Ruegeria pomeroyi DSS-3: one gene and its partner. The main gene of each other region encodes a partner of the protein of the gene in region 2 in a complex. Links are inferred from orthologs where the notes say so. Each region holds a gene or a part of one and is shown on either strand. Other genes may lie near its edges. The genes, in order: secY and secA.

Region 1 (3,243 bases), 450 kb from region 2 along the record:
GTTGGGCGCCACCACGATCATCCCCTGACGCGCGAGTTCCGTCGCCAGCCAGCCGTGATTATTGGCGTTGCCCCCGGAGCCGTGCGAAAACACGACCACCGGATGCGCGCCAGGCGCCGGCTTTGCATCCCGGAGGACATACTGTCCGTAGAACAGGGCGTTCTGCCCCACCAGTTCGGCAGTACCGTCCTGCGCAGCAGGATACCAGATATGCAGCGATACGGGGACATCGCGATGCCCGACTGACAGGGTGGTTTCGTGATAACCCGCCAACTGGTCGGGGACCGGGCGCTTGCCGGTGGCCAGCAAAGTGGCGGCAAGCGCAAGTCCGGCCAGAAGCCCGGCCAGAATCGCCAGTCCGATCAGAATGCGTTTCATGCGTCAAATCCTTGTCGACCGACCGCATGGCATTCCAGCCTTGCTGCGTCAGCCCAGAATGGCCTCGATCGAGGCGGTCACTTCCTTGATATCGGCCAAGCCGTTTACCGGGCGCAAATCGCCCTTGGCATAGTAATAGCCGATCAAGGGTGACGTTTTCTTGTAATATTCCATCAGTCGCGTGCGCAGGCTGTCGGCATTGTCGTCGGCCCGGCGCACCATCTCGGTGCTGCCGCAATTGTCGCAGACACCGTCCACCTTGGTCGGCTTGGTCTTGTCGTGATAGACCTCGCCGCAGCCACCGCAGGTGAACCGCCCCGAGATACGATCGACCAGCGCCTCGTCATCGACGCGGATCTCGATCACGGTGTGCAGCGACTGGCCCAGCTTGGCCAGCAGCGCCGCCAGCGCGTCGGCCTGCGCCAGGGTGCGCGGGAACCCGTCAAAGATGAAACCGGCGCCCGTCTGAGTGGTCAGCTGTTCCTCGATCAGGCCGATCACGATCTCGTCGGTGACCAGCTTGCCCGCGTCCATGATGGCCGCGACCTTCTTGCCCATCTCGGTGCCCGAGCTGCGCGCCGCGCGCAGCATGTCACCGGTCGAGAGCTGGATCATGCCGCGAGTCTCGACCAGATGCCGCGCCTGGGTGCCTTTGCCCGCACCCGGCGGGCCCAACAGAATGATGTTCATCGACGCGCCGGTCCCTTCCTGTTCGTGCGCTTGCGATTCTTGCCGCGAAGCTGCGATTTTTCGATCAGACCTTCGTACTGATGTGCCAGCAGGTGGCTCTGGACCTGTTGAATGGTATCCATGGTCACCGAGACGATGATCAGCACCGAGGTGCCACCGAAATAGAACGGCACGTTGAACTGGCCACGCATGATCTCGGGCAGCAGGCAGACGGCGGCCAGATAGGCCGAACCCAGCACCAGCACGCGGTTGACCACATATTCCAGATACTCGGCGGTCTTCTTGCCCGGACGGATACCGGGGACAAAGCCGTTCTGGTTCTTCAGGTTCTGCGCCACGTCATCGGGTTTGAACGAGACGTTGAAGGTATAGAAATACGCAAAGAACACGATCATCGACACGAAGAACAGCAGATAGAGCGGCTGACCGGGGCCGAAATTCGCCAGAAGCCAGGACATCACCGGCCCGTTCGCTGCCCCCGAAGAGAAGGTCGAGATGGTCACCGGCAACAGCAGCAGCGAGCTGGCGAAGATCGCCGGGATCACGCCTGCGGGGTTGACCTTGACCGGCAGGTGGCTGGAGCCGCCGTCATAGACCTTCATGCCCACCTGACGGCGGGGATACTGGATGTGGATCTTGCGCAGCGCACGCTCCATGAACACCACAAACGTGATGACCGCGATCACCATCAGGATGATGGCGATGATCACGGCGGGGCTGATGGCGCCCGAACGGCCGGAGGCGAAGAACTGCGCCAGCGCGGCGGGGACCTCGGCGATGATGCCGACAAAGATGATCAGCGAAACGCCGTTGCCGATGCCACGGGCGGTGATCTGCTCGCCCAGCCACATCAGGAACATGGTGCCGCCCACCAGGGTGATCATGGTGGCAAAGCGGAAATACATGCCCGGCTCGGTAGCCAGGTCACCCGATTCCAGCGAAACCGCCAGACCATAGGCCTGCACGGTGGCCAGGGCCACGGTGCCCAGGCGCGTATACTGGTTGATCTTCTTGCGGCCCTGCTCACCCTCTTTCTTGAGTTGCTCAAGCGAGGGGACCATGGCCGTCAACAGCTGAACGATGATCGAGGCCGAGATATAAGGCATGATGCCCAGGGCAAAGATGCCCATCCGCCCCAGCGCGCCACCGGTGAACATCGACACCATGCCGCCGATGCCCTGCCCCGCCTGCTCCATGAACTCGCGCAGCGCCACGCCGTCGATGCCCGGCACGGGAATGAACGTGCCCAGACGATAGACGATGAGGAGCCCCAGCGTGAACAGGATCCGATTGCGCAGGTCCGTGGCCTTGCCCAGGGCGGACCAGCTGGTGTTGGCCGCCATTTGTTCTGCTGCTGATACCATGTTGTATCGGTCTCTCTGATGCAAACGCCGCCCGGAACCGTTTTCCGGCTCGGGCGGCGTTTTGGAAAACTTGGGTGTCTATGTAAGCGGGACAGCGCCCGCTCACAAGCCGTTACTCTGCCGCAGCAGCGTTTGTGACCTTCAGCGAGCCGCCCGCCTTTTCGACAGCCTCGACAGCCGATTTCGACGCGCCGGTGACTTCGATGTTCAGCTTGGCGTTGAAATCACCCTTGGCCAGCACGCGAATGCCGTCCAGCTTGCGGCGCACCAGGCCGGATGCGACCAGCGCGTCCTCGGTGATGGCGGCGGCGCCGTCCAGTTTGCCGGCTTCGACGAATTTCTGGATCAGGCCCAGGTTGACGACGGCGAATGCCTTGCGGTTGGGCTTGTTGAAGCCACGCTTGGGCAGACGCTGATAGAGCGGCATCTGGCCGCCTTCATAGCCGTTGATGGCCACGCCCGAGCGGGATTTCTGACCTTTGATACCACGGCCACCCATCTTGCCCTTGCCCGAGCCGGGGCCGCGGCCGATGCGCATCCGTTTCTTGGTTGCGCCCGGATTGTCGCTGAGTTCATGCAGTTTCATTTCGCTTCTCCTTCGCCGGATGTGACCCACGAAGCGTGACGGGCCAACCACGGCATTTCTTGCTTGTTGATTCTTGCGGCCCTGGGGCCACCGGGGGCGTATAGACGCTGTAAACGCGTCGCGCAAGAGGTGCCCGAAATGCAAAACGCCCCCGGATATCCGAGGGCGGTGCAGCATTCCGTCAGATGGGCCGTTCAGGCACCATAGACGTGAAAGCGGGCGATA
Region 2 (3,531 bases):
GCAGGTGCGGCGTTTGCGATAATCGCACAACCCAGTTGCGGCTCTTCGGGGTCGCTGGGCGCGTCAGGCAGAAGGATGTCCCGCGCGGGCAGGGGCAGGGCGCCTTCGAGCGCCGGTTCGGGCAGGCGGCGGGGCTGTTCCAGAGCGGGCTGGGCCGAGGTCAGCTTGATCGCGTGCAGTTCGAACTGGGCAAAGTCATCCACATCGGATGCGCCCGAGGGTTTCAGAACCGATTGCTGGATGAACGATTTGCGTGCCGCCACCTGCTGCGTCTCGCGCGCGGCGTTCTGCTGCATCAGAAACCCGATCAGCGCCGCGCAGAGAACGGTTCCGCCAGCTGTCAGTATCTTGCGTCGTTGTGCCATGACCACACTCCATCGCCCATTGGTGCGCGAGAAGTGTCGTTAAAGAAGGCGGCCAGTTTATGGCCGCCCGGGGGAGTCATTGTGGCGGGGGGGGCGGCCTCAGGCGAGCCGCCCGTGGCAATGCTTGAACTTCTTGCCCGACCCGCAGGGGCACAGATCGTTGCGCGCGGGGTTGCCCCAGGTGCTGGGGTCATCCTCGACAAAGCCGGGGCGCGCATCGCCCGAGGCCTTGGCCTCGGCCACCGCTTCGGCCTGAACAGCCGCCTGTTCCGCCTGGTTTTGCTGCGCCATCATCTGCGCCATCATCTGGCGCTGTTCCTCTTCGCTCAACATGCGCACGCGCGACAGTTGCTGTGTCACTGTCTCGCGCAGGCTGTCCAGCAGCCCCTCGAACAGCTGAAAGCTTTCGGTCTTGTATTCGTTCAGCGGATCGCGCTGCGCGTAGCCTCGGAAACCGACGACCGAGCGCAGGTGTTCCAGCTTGAGCAGGTGTTCGCGCCATTTGCTGTCGATGGTCTGCAACAACACCTGTTTTTCGATGTTGCGCATGTTCTCGGCACCGAAGTCGGCGGCCTTGCTTTCCATGTAGTCGCCCGAGGCCTTGATCAGGCGTTCGCGGATCTCGTCATCGTCCACGCCCTCTTCGGCGGCCCATTCAATCACCGGCACGTCGATGCCCAGCTTTTCGATAACGGCGGCATAAAGGCCTTGGGTATCCCACTGATCGGCATAGGTCTTGGGCGGCATGTATTCGTCGATCAGGTCGTCGATCACCTGTTCGCGCATATCCGCAACCACGTCCGACAGGTCCTCGGTCGCCATGATCTCGCGCCGCTGGTTGAAGATCACCTTGCGCTGATCGTTCATCACGTCGTCGAATTTCAGCACGTTCTTGCGCATGTCGAAATTGCGGCCCTCGACCTTGGCCTGGGCGCGTTCGAGAGATTTGTTCACCCAAGGGTGAATGATCGCCTCGCCTTCCTTCATGCCCAGCGTGGTCAGCACCTTGTCGAGCCGCTCGCTGCCAAAGATGCGCATCAGGTCGTCTTCGAGACTGAGGTAGAACACGGTGCGGCCCGGGTCGCCCTGGCGGCCGGAACGGCCGCGCAGCTGGTTGTCGATACGGCGGCTTTCGTGCCGCTCCGAAGCCATCACATAAAGGCCGCCGGCATCCAGCACCTTTTGCTTTTCCTCGGCATGGCGGGCCTCTTCGGCGGCGCGCAGTTCGACGGGGTCGGCCTCGGGGTTTTCGGCAAGTGCTTCGAGAACCTTCATCTCGACATTGCCGCCCAGCTGGATGTCGGTGCCGCGACCGGCCATGTTGGTGGCGATGGTCACCGCGCCATAGCGGCCCGCCTCGGCCACGATCTGCGCCTCGCGCTCGTGCTGGCGGGCGTTCAGGACGTTGTGTTCGATGCCTTCCTTGGTCAGCATCTGGCTCAGCATCTCGGATTTCTCGATCGAGGTGGTGCCCAGCAGGACCGGCTGGCCCTTTTCATGCGCCTTCTTGGTCTCGTCGATCATGGCGCCGTATTTCTCGGCGGCGGTGCGATAGACCTGATCGTCCTCGTCGGTACGGGCGATGGGCCGGTTGGTGGGAACCTCGACCACGCCCAGACCATAGATCTCGGCGAATTCCTCGGCCTCGGTCAGGGCGGTACCGGTCATGCCGGAAAGCTTGTCATAGAGGCGGAAGTAGTTCTGGAAGGTCACGCTGGCCAGCGTCACGTTCTCGGGCTGGATCTGGGCGTTTTCCTTGGCCTCGATCGCCTGGTGCAGACCGTCCGACAGGCGGCGGCCCGGCATCATGCGGCCGGTGAATTCGTCGATCAGCACGACCTCGCCGTCGCGCACGATGTAATCCTTGTCGCGTTGGAACAGCTTGTGCGCGCGCAGGCCCTGGTTGACGTGGTGCACGATGGTCGTGCTTTCGGGATCATAGAGCGACTGACCCTCGGGCAGCAGGCCGCGCGCGACCAGCTGCGCCTCGAGGAACTCGTTCCCCTCGTCGGTAAAGGTGACGTTGCGGGTCTTTTCGTCCAGTTCGAAATGATCGTCCGACAGCGCGGGCAGCAGCGCGTCGATGGCGACATAAAGGTCCGAGCGGTCCTGTGCCGGGCCCGAGATGATCAGCGGCGTGCGCGCCTCGTCGATCAGGATCGAGTCGACCTCGTCCACGATCGCGAAATTGTGCTGTTTCTGATAGACCTCACTCAGCTCGCCCTTCATGTTGTCGCGCAGATAGTCGAAGCCAAGCTCGTTGTTGGTGGCATAGGTGATGTCGCTTTCATAGGCGGCCATCTTCTCGGCATCGGGCTGGCCCGACCAGATCACGCCGGTGGTCATGCCCAGCGCGGCAAACACCTTGCCCATCCATTCCGAGTCGCGCTTGGCCAGGTATTCGTTCACCGTGACCACATGCACACCCTTGCCGGTCAGCGCGTTCAGATAGGCGGGAAAGGTTGCGACCAGCGTCTTGCCTTCGCCCGTCTTCATCTCGCTGATATTGCCCTGGTGCAGAAAGATGCCGCCCATCAGCTGGGTGTCGAAGGCGCGCAGGCCAAGCGCCCGCTTGCCGGCTTCGCGGCAGTTTGCAAATGCCTCGGGCAGCAGCGCATCCAGGCTTTCGCCGTCCAGCGCGCGTTTGCGCAGCTCGTCGGTCTTCTGCTTAAGCCCCTCGTCGGTGAGCTTGGCAAACTCTTCTTCCAGCGCGTTGATCTGGGCGACCACCGGACGGGTTGCCTTGATCTTGCGGTCATTCGGCGTTCCGAACACCTTTTTGGCAAGCGTTCCAAGTCCCAGCATGTGCACTCCAGCGGATTTGTTCTGTCATGGTTACGACAGGCTTGTCCGCCTTGCGCGCAACCCATAGATACGGGGGGTGAAGGCGGTCCTGTCAAAGGCTTCAAGCGATGTAAGCGGCAGGGTCCAGAGTGTCAACGCCGCGCCCTGTTGCGGCCGGGAAATAGGATGATTTGAATGCCCAAAGGTCTCACAATCTTGCCATCGCTGGCGTTTGCGCTGGTCATGGCCCTGCCGGTCGCGGCCGAGACAAAGGCCGAGGCGGACACGGTTGTGGCCCGCGTCAATGGCGAAGAGATCACGCTGGGTCACATGATCATCGCGCGCGCCTCGCTGCCGCAGCAGTATCAGCAATTGCCCGACG

The links.
Region 1: the proteins of secA (region 2) and secY are in contact, whole or in part, in a crystal structure (PDB 3DIN), measured with the Thermotoga maritima proteins. The link is inferred for Ruegeria pomeroyi DSS-3 from one-to-one orthologs. Residues at the interface, in WP_004082002.1 of Thermotoga maritima: Glu261, Ala262, Arg263, Lys300, Ala301, Arg302, Thr303, Ile304, Ile305, Leu323, Tyr324, Asp325, Pro326, Val329, Ser330, Tyr333, Ile336, Lys340, Phe345, Val349, Glu363, Phe364, Tyr374, Ser375, Gly376, Gly377, Glu393, Ile395, Thr482, Ser483; in WP_004081795.1 of Thermotoga maritima: Glu108, Gly109, Glu110, Glu111, Ala236, Glu237, Arg238, Arg239, Ile240, Thr241, Ile242, Gln243, Tyr244, Ala245, Arg246, Arg247, Val248, Thr249, Gly250, Arg251, Arg252, Val253, Tyr254, Gly256, Ala257, Ser258, Thr259, Tyr260, Leu261, Pro262.

What each region holds. Positions count from the first base shown.
Region 1 is NC_003911.12:502,734-505,976, reverse strand. The notes cover bases 249-3,174. They hold secY (preprotein translocase subunit SecY), read right to left. Parts: upstream 2,433-3,174; coding sequence 1,065-2,432; downstream 249-1,064. Other genes in these bases: rplO (50S ribosomal protein L15), read right to left, coding at 2,545-3,018; SPO_RS02560 (adenylate kinase), read right to left, coding at 427-1,068; SPO_RS02565 (alpha/beta hydrolase family protein), read right to left, coding at 249-378. In the rest of the region: more of SPO_RS02565, read right to left, coding at 1-248; SPO_RS02545 (DUF1127 domain-containing protein), read right to left, coding at 3,213-3,243. UniProt on the Escherichia coli protein: The central subunit of the protein translocation channel SecYEG. Consists of two halves formed by TMs 1-5 and 6-10.
Region 2 is NC_003911.12:56,547-60,077, forward strand. Bases 265-3,478 are described here. They hold secA (preprotein translocase subunit SecA), read right to left. Parts: upstream 3,171-3,478; coding sequence 465-3,170; downstream 265-464. Other genes in these bases: SPO_RS00285 (hypothetical protein), read right to left, coding at 265-365; SPO_RS00295 (peptidylprolyl isomerase), read left to right, coding at 3,345-3,478. Outside these bases: more of SPO_RS00285, read right to left, coding at 1-264; more of SPO_RS00295, read left to right, coding at 3,479-3,531. UniProt on the Escherichia coli protein: Required for protein export, interacts with the SecYEG preprotein conducting channel.